One region of the Streptomyces ficellus genome, then DNA from elsewhere that is predicted to be linked to it. Evidence: riboswitches for the same ligand, from Rfam matches in the RefSeq annotation. Region 1 holds a riboswitch; the other holds the start of a gene.
What was found. A riboswitch is a leader RNA that binds a small molecule or an ion and turns the genes downstream of it on or off. The one in region 1 is predicted to bind cyclic di-AMP.
Positions count from the first base shown of each region.

Region 1 (7,287 bases):
TGGACGGCGAGGGACCGGTCGGTGGGTTCGAGGTCGAGGTGGAGGCGGACGGCGCCGTCCTCGAAGCTGCGCTTCTGGGTGTAGCCGGCGTCCGTGAACACCTTGATCATCTTGTTGTTGGCGGGGAGCACCTCGGCGGCGAACCGCCGGATGCCCCGCTCGCGCGCGACCGCCGCGATGTGTTCGAGCAGGGCGGAGGCCACCCCCCGCCCCTGGTGGGCGTCCTGCACCAGGAAGGCGACCTCCGCCTCGTCGGCGGGGGCGGTGGCGGGCAGGCCCTGGGCGTTGATCCGGTCGTAGCGGACGGTCGCGATGAACTCGCCGCCGACGGTGGCCGCGAGGCCGACCCGGTCCACGTAGTCGTGGTGGGTGAAGCGGTGCACGTCCTTGGCGGAGAGCCGGGGGTAGGGTGCGAAGAACCGGTAGTACTTCGACTCGTCCGAGACCTGCTCGTAGAAGCTGACCAGGCGTTCGGCGTCATCCGTGGTGATCGGCCTGATCCGCGCGGTGCCGCCGTCCCGCAGCACGACGTCGGCCTCCCAGTGATCGGGGTACACGTGTTCCGGCTGATCCGACGGGGTCCGCATGGGCCCCAGCGTACGGTGCGGGCGCCGGTCGCGGAGGTGCTGTGGACAACGCGGGGGACAACGCGGGGCGAGGCGCGCCGACCGGCGGTCGTGGCCCCGTGAAGGCCGGTTCGAGCACCCTGTGGGACGTGAGAGACTGGATTCGACAACTGGTCTAGACAACCGCCGAGACTCGAAGGGCAACACCATGGCTGAGCGCCGCGTCAACGTCGGCTGGGCCGAGGGCCTGCACGCCCGCCCCGCCTCCATCTTCGTCCGCGCCGCCACGGCCTCCGGCGTCCCCGTGACGATCGCCAAGGCCGACGGCAACCCGGTCAACGCCGCGTCGATGCTCGCGGTGCTGGGCCTGGGCGCGCAGGGCGGCGAGGAGATCGTGCTCGCTTCGGACGCGGAGGGCGCGGACGCCGCCCTGGACCGTCTGGCGAAGCTGGTCGCCGAGGGGCTCGAGGAGCTCCCCGAGACCGTCTGACCCCTCTCCGGCGCCGAGCGGAGTCGTCAAGCGGAGTCATCGAGCGGAGTCGTCCTCCCGGAAACGGGCGGTTCGGCTCCGCTTTCGTCCGTCCGGGGCGGCATGGGCTTTCGGCGCTTTTCGGCGGACCCGGAATTGCTCTGGGTGCTCATCGGGTGCGAATTTCTCCCTCTCCTTTACCGGAGCGCTGTTAATTCCGGGCACTCGCGGTGTTTACGCGATGTTGCGAAGTCCTCACCACGGTCCCACCACCCGCATTCCCCGGCGTGCGGCGCAGCCGGTACGCGGACAGGGACCGCTCGACGTGGCGGGCGGTGAGCGCGCGGGCGCGTTCGGCGTCGCCGCGGGCCACGGCGTCCACGATGGCGCCGCGCTCCGCCCACGCCTCGACCGGCCGGGCGGGCTCCTCGGCCACGTACATCCAGGCGATCTTGTGCCGGAGCTGGGTCAGCAGCGCCGACAGCGCCGGGCTGCCGCACGCCTGGGCGAGCGTCTCGTGGAACCAGCCGCCCAGCGACCCGAGGTCCTCTCCCGGGCCGCGCCGCGCCCGCTCCTGACCCAGCCTGACCAGGCCCCGCAGCACCTTCAGGTGGGCCTCGGTGTGCCGCTGGGCCGCGCGCGCGGCACCCAGCGGCTCCAGCAGCGTCCGCATCTCCAGCAGGTCGGCCGCCTCCTGCTCGGTGGGCTCGGCGACGCACGCGCCGGCGTGGCGGCGGGTGGTCACGAAGCCCTCGGACTCCAGGGTGCGCAGCGCTTCGCGGACCGGGACGCGCGAGACGCCGTAGCGGCGGGCCAGCTGCTCCTCGGTGAGGCGGCTGCCTCGCGCGAACACGCCGATGACGATGTCGTCGCGGATCGCCGTGCACACCGAGTGCGCCGGAATGCGCATACCAGAACCCCCACATTGTTCCGCGCGAAACGACTCTGTTGAGCAGCTGTCGAGTAACTCTATTGGTGACTCTATGGCAAAGACCCTATTCCCGTGGGGTGCGATTCCGGCGAGCACCTGGAATCGGGGGCCCTGTTGGCCGAAAAGCCCCCGCCAGGGCGTCCGGCAGACGTCCTGGCGGATGTCCGGGCACGACGACGGCCCCGGTCCGAAGAGGAACCGGGGCCGTCGCCGCGCTGGCAGAGAGGTGGGTCAGACGTTGACGCCGTGCGAGCGGAGGTACGAGATGGGGTCGATGTCCGAGCCGTAGTCGGCGCCGGTACGGGCCTCGAAGTGGAGGTGGGGGCCGGACGAGTTTCCGGTCGAGCCGGAGAGGCCTATCTGCTGCCCCGGCATCACGCTCTGGCCGACCGAGACGCTGACCGAGGCCAGGTGGCCGTACTGGGTGTACGTGCCGTCGTTCATCTTGATCACGACGTTGTTGCCGTACGCACCGCCCCAGCCCGCCTCGACGACGGTGCCCGCGCCGACGGAGACCACCTGGGAGCCCGAGGCGGCGTGGAAGTCGATGCCGGTGTGGCTGCCGGAGGACCACATGGCGCCGCCGGTCTGGTAGCCGGTGCTGACGTACGTGCCCGAGACGGGCAGCTGGAAGGCGTTGAGGCGCTTGCGCTCCGCCTCGCGGTCGGCGCGCTCCTTGGCGTCGCGGGCGGCCTTCACCCGGGCCTCGGCCTTGCGCTTCGCGTCGGCCTCGGCCTTCGCCTGGGCGGCGGCCTTGGCGGCGGCCTCCTGGGCCTCCAGCTCCTGGGCGGCGGCCTGGGCGTCGACCTGGTCGGCCAGCGTGTCCGTGATGACCGCCTGGTTGAGGCCGGTGTCCTCCAGCGATCCCGGAGCGGCGTCCGGGGCGGCGGCGAGCGCCGGGGAAGCGAGGGTTCCGATGACGCCGGTGGTGGCGAGGGCCGCGACTCCGGCGACGTGTGCGCTCTTGCGGCTCAGACGGCTCGGGGCACGGTGCTTCCCGGTGGCACGGGTGAACGCCATGAAGCGGCTGGTCCTTTCCTTCCTTCTCGCCTACCGGGTTAGCTGACGGGTTCGGAGCAGGAAGGTCTCCTACGGGCCCCTCCGCACGGGTGCGAAGGCGTCCGATTCACCCCAGGGACTTCATGGGTCCCCGGCTCCCCAGGCTCGCGCCTGACGGGGACTCGGCGATGGCTGCCCGGTGCCGCGGGTGCGGCGGGTTCCGGTCGGACAGCGCACTAGACGCTAAGCGGCCGATCTTTCAATCACCAAACAGACACGGTTTTTTGTAGCGCACGCCACAGGGCAGACACCTAGCCTCCGCAACAAAGCGGACATATGGATGGGCCCGGAAAAGACCTGCGAAGGAGCCGGCGAGGAGGCCACGGCCACCGGCGCACAGACCAGGACACCGGGCACCGGGCACCGGGGCGGGCAGCGGCTCACCCGGCGCCGGATCGTCGCTCGTGTTCGGGCGCCACGGATCGTTCACAGGGCCCGGACCGTTCGCGAGGCCCGGATCGGACCGCGGAACAGGGCGGACCCCGGCATCGGGCGATGCCGGGGTCCTGGACGGGCCGTCAGGAGACGCCGCGTCAATCAGCCGCCTACGACGGTCACTTCACCGATGCCCAGCGCCTCGACGGGCTCCTTGATCTCGGACGCGTCCCCGACGAGGACCGTGACCAGACGGTCCACCGGGAAGGCGCTGACGACCGCCGCGGTGGCCTCCACGGTGCCCGTCTCCGCGAGCCGCGCGTACAGCTGCGCCTGGAAGTCGTCCGGGAGGTGCTGCTCGACCTGGTCCGCGAGGGTGCCCGCGACGGAGGCGGCCGTCTCGTACTTGAGCGGCGCGACACCCACCAGGTTCTGCACCGCCGTCTCGCGCTCGGCGTCGGTCAGACCCTCGGCGGCGAGGGTGCGCAACACCTTCCACAGGTCGTCGAGCGCCGGGCCCGTGTTGGGCGTGTCGACCGAGCCGCTGATGGCGAGCATGGCCGCCCCGCCGTCGGGGCCGGAGAGCAGCACCTGGCCGAAGGCCCGCACGCCGTAGGTGTAGCCCTTCTCCTCGCGCAGGACCCGGTCCAGCCGGGACGTGAGGGTGCCGCCCAGGCAGTAGGTGCCGAGCACCTGGGCCGGCCACAGGCGGTCGTGCCGGTCGGGACCGATGCGGCCGATGAGCAGCTGCGTCTGTACGGCGCCGGGGCGGTCGACGATGACGACGCGACCGGTGTCGTCGGCCGTCACGGCCGGTACGGGGCGGGGCTCGGCGCTGTTGCCGGTCCAGGCCCCGAGGGTGTCGGCGAGCACCGCGTCGAGGTCCACGCCGGTGAGGTCGCCGACGACGACCGCGGTGGCGGTGGCGGGCCGGATGTGCGCCTCGTAGAAGGCGCGTACGGCGGCCGCGTCGATCCGGGCGACGGTCTCCTCGGTGCCCTGGCGGGGGCGGGACACGCGCGAGTCGGCCGGGAACAGCTCCTTGGAGAGCTGCATGGCGGCGCGGCGGGCCGGGTTGGCGATCTCGTGCGGGATCTCGTCCAGCCGGTTGCGGACGAGGCGCTCGACCTCGCTGTCGGCGAAGGCGGGGGCGCGCAGCGACTCGGCGACCAGGCCGAGGGCCTTGCCCAGGCGGGAGACCGGCACCTCCAGGGAGACCCGTACGCCGGGGTGGTCGGCGTGCGCGTCGAGGGTGGCGCCGCAGCGCTCCAGCTCGGCCGCGTACTCCTCGGCGGAGTGCTTGTCGGTGCCCTCGGACAAGGCGCGCGCCATGATCGTGGCGACGCCGTCGAGGCCCTCGGGCTCGGCCTCCAGCGGGGCGGCGAGGAAGATCTCGACGGCCACCACCTGCTGGCCGGGGCGGTGGCAGCGCAGCACCGTCATACCGTTGCCGAGGGTGCCGCGGTCGGGGGCGGGGAAGGCCCACGGCTTGGCGGTGCCCGGCGTGGGCTGCGGGTGGAAGTCCATGGACGTCAGGGACACAGCGGCGTCGCTCACTGGTCGGCCCCCTCTTCTGCCTGGTCGCTGTGGTCGGTGCTGAGCGGTTCGTAGACCAGCACGGCCCGGTTGTCGGGGCGGAGGCGGGCCTTGGCGACCGCCTGCACCTCCTCGGCGGTGACGTCGAGGACGCGCTGGACGGCGGTCAGGGCGAGCTGCGGGTCGCCGAACAGCACGGCGTACCGGCACAGTTCGTCCGCGCGGCCGGCGACCGTACCGAGCCGGTCCAGCCACTCGCGCTCCAGCTGGGCCTGGGCGCGCTCCATCTCCTCGGGGGTGGGGCCCTCGGCGGCGAACCGGGCCAGCTCCTCGTCGACGGCCGCCTCGATGTCCGGCACCTCCACACCGCCGGAGGTCTTCACGTCCAGCCAGCCGAGCGACGGCGCGCCGGCCAGGCGCAGCAGGCCGAAACCGGCCGCAACGGCCGTGCGGTCGCGGCGCACCAGGCGGTTGTGCAGCCGCGACGACTCGCCACCGCCCAGGACGGTGAGGGCGATGTCGGCCGCGTCGCACTCGCGCGTGCCGTCGTGCGGGAGCCGGTAGGCGGCCATCAGGGCGCGCGCCGGGACCTCCTCCTCGACGACCTCGCGCAGCTGCTCGCCGATGACCTCGGGCAGCGTCCCGTCCCTGGGCGGCTGCTTGCCGTCGTGGGAGGGGATGGAGCCGAAGTACTTCTCGACCCAGGCCAGGGTCTGCTCGGGGTCGATGTCCCCGACGATCGACAGGACCGCGTTGTTCGGGGCGTAGTAGGTGCGGAAGAAGTTCCGCGCGTCCTCGAGGGTGGCGGCGTCCAGGTCGGCCATGGAGCCGATCGGGGTGTGGTGGTAGGGGTGGCCCTCCGGGTAGGAGAGGGCGGTCAGCTTCTCGAAGGCCGTGCCGTAGGGCACGTTGTCGTACCGCTGGCGGCGCTCGTTCTTGACGACGTCCCGCTGGTTCTCCATGGACTCTTCGTCGAGCGCGGCGAGCAGCGAGCCCATCCGGTCGGCCTCCAGCCAGAGCGCGAGCTCCAGCTGGTGGGCGGGCATGGTCTCGAAGTAGTTGGTGCGCTCGAAGCTGGTCGTGCCGTTGAGGGAGCCGCCGGCGCCCTGCACCAGCTCGAAGTGGCCGTTGCCCTGGACCTGCTTCGAGCCCTGGAACATCAGGTGCTCGAAGAGGTGGGCGAGGCCGGTGCGGCCCTTGACCTCGTGGCGGGAGCCGACGTCGTACCAGAGGCAGACCGCGGCGACCGGGGTCAGGTGGTCCTCGGAGAGCACCACGCGCAGGCCGTTGGCCAGGCGGTGCTCGGTCGCTGTCAGGCCGCCGGAGCCGGCCTGGGCTGTGGCCGTGTGACCCATGGGCATGTACGTCCCTTCGATCGCTATGTGCAAAAGTCCAGCTGCGGGCCGCTGCGGAAGTCCTGCCACTGTATGCGGCTGCTGCGCCCTGCCGCGGACCGCTGTGGAAGTGCTGCCACTGTATGCAAGCGGACTGACACCCCGCGAAGTTCCCGGATCCCCGTGGCGTCCCTCTTCCGGGTCGCGGTCGGCGTTGTCAGTGGGACGGTCCACAATGGGCGTCGTCAGATCAACCTTGTTGGTGAAGGAGCCGCAGCCGCGATGGCCCGCCGCAGCACGAAGACCGCGCAGCCCGACGACTTCGAGGAGAAGATCCTCGACATCGACGTCGTCGACGAAATGCAGGGCTCCTTCCTCGAGTACGCGTACTCGGTGATCTACTCCCGGGCCCTGCCGGACGCCCGTGACGGCATGAAGCCGGTCCACCGCCGCATCGTGTACCAGATGAACGAGATGGGTCTGCGGCCGGAGCGCGGCTTCGTCAAGTGCGCCCGGGTCGTCGGTGAGGTGATGGGCAAGCTCCATCCGCACGGCGACGCGTCGATCTACGACGCCCTGGTGCGCATGGCGCAGCCGTTCTCGATGCGCCTGCCGCTGGTGGACGGGCACGGGAACTTCGGCTCGCTGGGCAATGACGACCCGCCGGCCGCCATGCGGTACACCGAGTGCCGGATGGCCGACGCGACGTCCCTGATGACGGAGTCGATCGACGAGGACACCGTCGACTTCAACCCGAACTACGACGGGCAGGAGCGGGAGCCGGTGGCGCTGCCCGCCGCCTTCCCGAACCTCCTGGTGAACGGCGCGTCCGGCATCGCGGTCGGCATGGCGACCAACATGCCCCCGCACAACCTGGGCGAGGTCATCGCCGCCGCCCGGCACCTCATCAGGCACCCGGGCGCCGACCTGGAGACCCTGATGCGGTACGTGCCGGGTCCCGACCTCCCGACCGGTGGCCGGATCGTGGGCCTGTCCGGCATCAAGGACGCGTACGAG
Region 1 is NZ_CP034279.1:1,680,540-1,687,826, forward strand. It holds gene EIZ62_RS07285 (bifunctional acetate--CoA ligase family protein/GNAT family N-acetyltransferase) at 1-587, opposite strand, end outside; gene EIZ62_RS07290 (HPr family phosphocarrier protein) at 775-1,056, shown strand; gene EIZ62_RS07295 (GntR family transcriptional regulator) at 1,247-1,945, opposite strand; gene EIZ62_RS07300 (M23 family metallopeptidase) at 2,198-2,986, opposite strand; cyclic di-AMP (ydaO/yuaA leader) riboswitch at 3,000-3,163, opposite strand; gene EIZ62_RS07305 (M16 family metallopeptidase) at 3,563-4,957, opposite strand; gene EIZ62_RS07310 (M16 family metallopeptidase) at 4,954-6,297, opposite strand; gene EIZ62_RS07315 (DNA gyrase/topoisomerase IV subunit A) at 6,553-7,287, shown strand, end outside.

Region 2 (7,287 bases), 4.7 Mb from region 1:
ATTCTAACGAGATGTACGTCCTGTACATTTTTTACAGAGACAAGGAGCTGCGCGATGAGCCATGCCGCGCGTCATGTCCTGCCCGAGTTCACCGAGCGCACCAGCACCGGCACCCGCACCCTGGACCCCTACTCCAAGCTGCTCGAGGAGCGGATCGTCCTCCTCGGCACGCCCCTCGACGACACCGCCGCCAATGACGTGATCGTCCAGCTCCTGCACCTGGAACACGCCGCGCCCGACCGGGACATCGCGCTCTACATCAACTCGCCCGGCGGTCCGGTCAGCGCCATGACGGCCGTCTACGACACCATGCGGGCGATCCGCTGCGACGTGGAGACGACCTGCATCGGGCAGGCCGCGTCGACCGCCGCCGCCCTGCTCGCGGCGGGCGCGCCCGGCAAGCGCATGGCCCTGCCCGGCGCGCGCGTGCTGATCCAGCAGCCGTCCTTCGACGAGCCGTTGCACGGCCGGCCGACGGATCTCGGCATCCACGCGGACGAGTTGCTCCGGCTGCGCGGCCAACTGGCGGCGATCCTGGCCCTCCACACCGGCCGGAGCCGGGAGCGCGTCGACGCCGACCTGGAGCGAGACACGTTCCTCGACGCGTCCGCCGCCGTGGCGTACGGCCTGGTGGACCAGGTCGTGCCCCGGCGCGGGAGGTGAGCGGTGCTGCCACCGGAGCATCCGCCGCTCCCCGCGCTCACCCGGGCCGAAAGCGCGTTCGTCGACAGCTGGCTCGAAGCGGTCGACCTGCTGGGGCGGACCAACCCGGCGCGGGCCACCCATACGTACAGCGCCCTGCGCGCGGCGCAGGCCCTCGTGGGGCGCGCGACGGCGCTGCGCGAGGCCCTGACCTGGATGCACGAGCGCGGCGAGAGCGAAGTACATGCCCATACGCTGGCGCGAGCCCTGCGGGTGCTTGACGGCGAACGGCGCGCGGGTCGCGTGACAGTCCCTCACAATCGAGGCGTGGGACCGACGTAGCCCTCCCCCGAACGGGCTCAGGAGTACGAGAACCGCTCCCTCGTTCAGCCTACGCATTCGGACGAATTTCGGACGACGCGAGTTGCGCAGCACGCGTACGCATCTGGCGGAATATCAGGTTCCGCCGCTGGTACGGGGATCGTCGATGTCACGTCGCCGGGCCCCAAATCGGCTCTGTCCACCCGAATGGATCAGTCGTGAGGAGCCTCACAAACGGCCGTTTCGACTCGGAATTTCCCCTCGGGATGGGTCAAGATCCCTGACGACGACAAGCCCCCGCCACCGCGGCGGGGCGGTCCGGGCGGACGCCGAGTCCTGCCGCCGTCCGGATGACTGGTCGACAGGAGTGGATCGGCAGGAGTGGAGGACCCGAGCAGTACGGGTGACCGAACGATGTACGTCCCATCGGTCGCCCTTGGGGTGAAGCCGCGCGAGCGGCCGGGCAACTTCGCCAGCCCGAACCCGACAGGTCATCCTTCACAGGCGGCTGACGAAGGGTTGCGCATGACCGCGCAGATTCATGTCCCGTCTCTGCTGTCCCGGGCGGGTGCCGTCTCGGCACTCACCCTCGCCGCCGTCGGCGGCACGATGCTGGCGCCCGGCGCCGTGTCCGAGGCGCAGGCCGCCCCGGCGTACGCCGGCAAGGCGCTGAACGTCGCCGCGTCCAAGAAGGGCGCACCCTACAAGTACGGAGCGGTGGGCCCGTCCCGGTTCGACTGCTCGGGGCTCACGCTCTACTCGTACAAGAAGGCCGGCAAGACCCTGCCGCGTACGGCGCAGCAGCAGTACAACAAGACCCGGCACATCTCGGCGTCGAGCCGGCAGAAGGGTGACCTGGTCTTCTTCCATCGGGGGAGCAACGTCTACCACGTCGGGATCTACGCGGGTAACAACAAGATCTGGCACTCACCGAAGTCGGGTTCGGTGGTGAAGCTGGACAAGATCTGGTCGAAGTCCGTCTGGTACGGACGCGTCCGCTGATCGTCCGGCGATGACCCGTGGTGCGGGGGCGGCCGGGCGCGTCCGGCGCACCCGCACCGCGGGCGGTCAGGTCTGGACCGGGACCGACCAGGGCAGTGCGATCCAGACCGTCTTGCCGCCCTCCGCGGTGGGGGTGACCGAGAGGCGTCCGCCGCACTCCGCGGCGAGCCAGCGGATGATCACCATGCCGCGCCCGTTGTCCTGCTGTACGGCGGCGGGCAGCCGCTGCGGCCAGCGCGGGTGGCTGTCCGTGACCCCGATGCGCAGCCGCTCGTCCCGCTCCAGCCGGACGTCCACCGTGAAGGTCGGCGACTGCCCGAAGGTGTGCTGGACGGCGTTGGTGGCGAGTTCCGAGACGATCAGCCGTACGGTGTCGGCGGTCTCGGCCCCATCGGGGAGCCCCCATTCGCTGAGGACGCCCGCCACGTATCTCCGGGCGGCGGAGACCGAGACGGGATCGCTCGGCAGGGTGATGGATGCTTCCTGATGGTCCGCCATGGCGACGCTGTCCCTTTCCCACCGGGGCCGGACTCCGACACGAACCGGATGTTTTGTGAGGACGGCCTCGGATTGCGCTTCGCGCCAGACTGCCACTTATGTCGCTCCTGATGGGGGCGATCCACCAGGATCCGCATATATCTGTCGCCCGAAGCGGTGAACTCTGCTACTCGAGACCGGATTTGGGCGGCAAACTGGTGGGTTGGTCCGGCGGCCCGGGAGACGGTGACGTAAGGCAGGACCGCTCAGCCGACCGGGACCGGTGAGGTGCGGAGGATCGTCGCGACCGCCTCGTCCAGTTGACGTTCCGTCAAGTCGGCTCGGGCGGTGAGACGGAGGCGCGAGATGCCGTCGGGCACCGACGGCGGCCGGAAGCACCCCACCGCGAGCCCCTCGGCCCGGCAGTCGGCGGCCCACCGCACGGCCTGCTCCGGGGAGGGGGCCCGCACCGACACCACGGCGGCGTCCGGCCGCACCGCGGTCAGCCCCGCGGCGGTCAGCCGGGCGTGCAGGGTGGACGCCACCGTACGCGCCCGGCCGGCGAGGTCCGGCTCGGCGCGCAGCAGCCGCAGGCTCGCCAGGGCTGCGCCCACGGCGGCCGGGGCGAGCCCGGTGTCGAAGATGAACGTCCGGGCGGCGTTGACCAGGTGGTCGATCACCCGGGCGGGACCGAGGACCGCCCCGCCCTGGCTGCCCAGCGACTTGGAGAGGGTGAGCGTGGCGACCACGTCCGGGTCGCCCGCGAGCCCCGCCGCGTGCAGCGCGCCCCGCCCGCCCTCGCCCAGGACGCCCAGGCCGTGCGCGTCGTCGACCACCAGCGCGGCACCGTGCTCCCGGCACGCCGCCGCCAGTCCGGCCAGCGGCGCCGCGTCACCGTCGACGGAGAAGACCGAGTCGGTGACCACCAGCGCCTGGCGTCCCGGGTGGGCGCCGAGGGTCTTGGCGACCGCGTCGGGCTCGGCGTGCGGGACGACCGCGGTCTCGGCGCGCGAGAGCCGGCAGCCGTCGACGATCGAGGCGTGGTTGCCCGCGTCGGAGACGATCAGCGAGCCCCGGGCGCTCAGCGCGGTCAGGGCGGCGAGGTTGGCGGCGTAACCGGACGAGAACACCAGGGCCGCCTCGAACCCGCAGTACGCGGCCAGTTCCCGCTCCAGCTCGCCGTGCAGCTCGGTCGTCCCGGTCACCAGGCGCGAGCCCGTGGCGCCCGCGCCCCAGCGGCGGGCCGCCTCGGCGGCGGCCGCGGTGATGGCGGGGTGGTGCGTGAGGCCGAGGTAGTCGTTGCTCGCCAGGTCCAGGACGTCGGGCTCGGCCGGCCGGGGGCGGAGGGTCCGGACGAGACCCGCGTCCGCCCGGCGGCGCGCCTCGGCGTCGATCCATCCGAAGGGCGCGGCGGCAGGCGGGCCGGAGGACGGGCCGGAGGGTGTGGCGGGCGGCGGCCCGGACGGGGAGGCGGGCGGCGGGTCGAGCGGAGCCTGGGGCATGTCCGGTTCCCTTTTGTAGACAGCGAACAGACCCTAATGGTGGTGGGGTGGTACCGGAGTGTGGTTATACACACACTCGAAACGGACTCTCCTGTGGAGTTCCTCCTTGGCCCGGGGCCGTGCCGTAGGCCAGGATCTGCGTCATGGACCTGCTGAACACGCTGGTGGACAAGGGGCTTCGGCGCGAGCTGCCGACCCGCGAAGAAGCGCTCGCCGTGCTGGCGACCTCGGACGACGAGCTGCTCGATGTGGTGGCCGCGGCCGGGAAGGTACGCCGTCAGTGGTTCGGACGGCGGGTGAAGCTCAACTACCTGGTCAACCTCAAGTCCGGCCTGTGTCCCGAGGACTGCTCATACTGCTCCCAGCGGCTCGGTTCGAAGGCGGAGATCCTCAAGTACACCTGGCTGAAGCCGGAGGAGGCGTCCAAGGCCGCCGCCGCGGGTGTCGCCGGCGGCGCCAAGCGGGTCTGCCTGGTGGCCAGCGGCCGCGGCCCGACGGACCGGGACGTCGACCGCGTCTCGAAGACCATCGAGGCGATCAAGGAGGAGAACGAGGGCGTCGAGGTCTGCGCGTGCCTCGGGCTGCTCTCGGACGGCCAGGCGGAGCGGCTGCGGTCGGCCGGCGCCGACGCGTACAACCACAACCTCAACACGTCCGAGGGGACGTACGGGGACATCACGACCACGCACACCTACGCGGACCGGGTCGACACGGTGCAGAAGGCGCACGCGGCGGGTCTGTCCGCGTGCTCCGGTCTGATCGCGGGCATGGGCGAGAGCGACGAGGACCTGGTCGACGTCGTGTACGCGCTGCGCGAGCTGGACCCGGACTCGGTCCCGGTGAACTTCCTGATCCCCTTCGAGGGCACGCCGCTCGCCAAGGAGTGGAACCTGACCCCGCAGCGGGCGCTGCGCATCCTGGCGATGGTCCGGTTCGTGTGCCCGGACGTGGAGGTCCGGCTGGCCGGCGGACGCGAGGTGCACCTGCGTTCGCTCCAGCCGCTGGCCCTGCACCTGGCCAACTCGATCTTCCTGGGCGACTACCTCACCAGTGAGGGCCAGGCGGGCAAGGCGGACCTGGACATGATCGCGGACGCCGGCTTCGAGGTGGAGGGCACGGACACCACCACCCTGCCCGAGCACCGCGCGGACGCCTCGTCCTGCGGCACCGGTGGCGGGTGCGGCTCGGGTTCGGTGTGCGGCTCCGAGGAGCCCGCGCCCGCGCAGCCGGTGGCCACCGACACGGCCCGTACCGACCAGGCCCGTACCGACCTGGTGGCCGTGCGCCGCCGGGGCGCCGGCACCGACCTCGCGCCCAATGCGTGACGGCACCGGGGCCGGGCTCGACGCGGCCGGGCTGATCGCGCTCGACCGGGCGCATGTGTGGCACCCGTACGGTCCGATGCCCGGCCGTACCGACCCGCTCGTCGTGGAGTCCGCCTCCGGGGTGCGGGTGCGGCTCGCCGAACCGGCGCACGGGCACGACGAACTGGTCGACGGCATGTCGTCCTGGTGGTCCGCCGTCCACGGCTACAACCACCCGGTGCTCAACGAGGCGGCGCGCGGTCAGCTGGACCGGATGAGCCATGTGATGTTCGGCGGGCTCACCCACGAGCCCGCCGTGCGCCTCGCCACGCGGCTGGTCGAGATCACTCCGGAGCCGCTGCGCCACGTGTTCCTCTGCGACTCCGGCTCGGTGTCGGTCGAGGTCGCGATCAAGATGTGCCTCCAGTACTGGCGCTCGGTGGGCCGGCCCGCCAAGCAGCGGCTGCTGACCTGGCGCGGCGGCTACCACGGCGACACGTGGCAGCCGATGTCGGTGTGCGACCCCGAGGGCGGGATGCACGAGCTGTGGTCCGGCGCGCTGCCGCGGCAGGTCTTCGTGGGACCGCCCCCGGCGGAGTACGAGGAGTCGTACGCGCGGGAGCTGCGGGAGGCGATCGGGCGCCACGCGGACCAGCTGGCGGCGGTGATCGTCGAGCCGGTGGTGCAGGGCGCGGGCGGGATGCGGTTCCACGACCCGGAGTACCTGCGGGTGCTGCGGGAGGCGTGCGACGCGCACGACGTGCTCCTGGTGTTCGACGAGATCGCGACCGGGTTCGGGCGCACGGGCACGCTGTTCGCGGCGGAGCACGCGCGCGTGGCGCCGGACGTGATGTGCCTGGGCAAGGCCCTGACCGGCGGCTACCTGTCGCTGGCGGCGACGCTGTGCGCCAGCCGTGTGGCGGACGGCATCTCGCGGGGCGAGGTGCCGGTGCTGGCGCACGGCCCGACGTTCATGGGCAACCCGCTGGCCACGGCGGTGGCGTGCGCATCGATCGATCTGCTGCTGGGCCAGGACTGGCAGCAGGAGGTCAAGCGGATCGGAACGGGACTCCGGGACGGGCTGGCGCCGGCCGGCGAGCTGCCCGGCGTGCGCGACGTGCGCGTGCTCGGCGCGATCGGCGTCGTGCAGCTGGACCACCCGGTGGACATGGCGGCCGCGACGGCGGCGGCGGTCCGCGAGGGCGTGTGGCTGCGGCCGTTCCGGGACCTGGTGTACGTGATGCCGCCCTACGTCACGGGTGACGAGGACGTGGCACGGATCTGCCGCGGGGTGTTCGCGGCCGCGCGGGAGGGATGACATGTCGGTACTGGTCGTCAGCGGTACGGGCACGGAGATCGGCAAGACCGTCGTCACGGCGGCGCTCGCGGCGGTGGCACGGGCGGCGGGCCGCTCGGTGGCCGTGCTGAAGCCCGCGCAGACCGGGGTCGCACCGGCGGAACGCGGTGACGCGGACGAGGTCGTGCGGCTCGCCGGGGGCGGGGTCACCGCCGCCGAACTGGCCCGGTTCCCCGAGCCGTTGGCACCGGACACGGCCGCCCGGCGGGCCGGGATGGCGCCGGTGGGCCCGGCCGAGGTGGCCGACGCCGCGGCCAAGCTGGCGGACGAGCACGACCTGGTGCTGGTCGAGGGCGCGGGCGGACTGCTCGTGCGGTACGACGAGGAGGGCGGCACGCTCGCCGACGCCGCCCGGCTGCTGGACGCCCCGGTGCTGGTGGTGGCGCCCGCCGGGCTCGGCACGCTCAACATGGTGACGCTCACCGCGGAGGCGCTGCGGGCGCGCGGGCTGGTGCAGGCGGGCCTGGTCGTCGGCAGCTGGCCGGACGAGCCGGGGCTCGCGGAGCGGTGCAACGTCACGGACCTGCCGAAAGTCGCGGGCGCTCCGCTGCTGGGCGCGGTGCCCTCGGGCGCGGGCGCGCTGCCGCCGGACGTGTTCCGGGCCCGGGCGGGCCGGTGGCTGGCCCCGGCTCTCGGCGGCATCTGGGATGCGGACGCGTTCGCCGCGGCCGTACGCTCCTGA
Region 2 is NZ_CP034279.1:6,356,219-6,363,505, reverse strand. It holds gene EIZ62_RS28590 (ATP-dependent Clp protease proteolytic subunit) at 55-663, shown strand; gene EIZ62_RS28585 (hypothetical protein) at 667-984, shown strand; cyclic di-AMP (ydaO/yuaA leader) riboswitch at 1,313-1,485, shown strand; gene EIZ62_RS28580 (C40 family peptidase) at 1,489-1,965, shown strand; gene EIZ62_RS28575 (ATP-binding protein) at 2,032-2,463, opposite strand; gene EIZ62_RS28570 (8-amino-7-oxononanoate synthase) at 2,709-3,944, opposite strand; gene bioB (biotin synthase BioB) at 4,088-5,269, shown strand; gene EIZ62_RS28560 (adenosylmethionine--8-amino-7-oxononanoate transaminase) at 5,262-6,566, shown strand; gene bioD (dethiobiotin synthase) at 6,568-7,287, shown strand.
Region 2: linked by a shared signal. The riboswitch ahead of EIZ62_RS28580 (C40 family peptidase) and the one ahead of EIZ62_RS07300 (M23 family metallopeptidase) in region 1 are both predicted to bind cyclic di-AMP.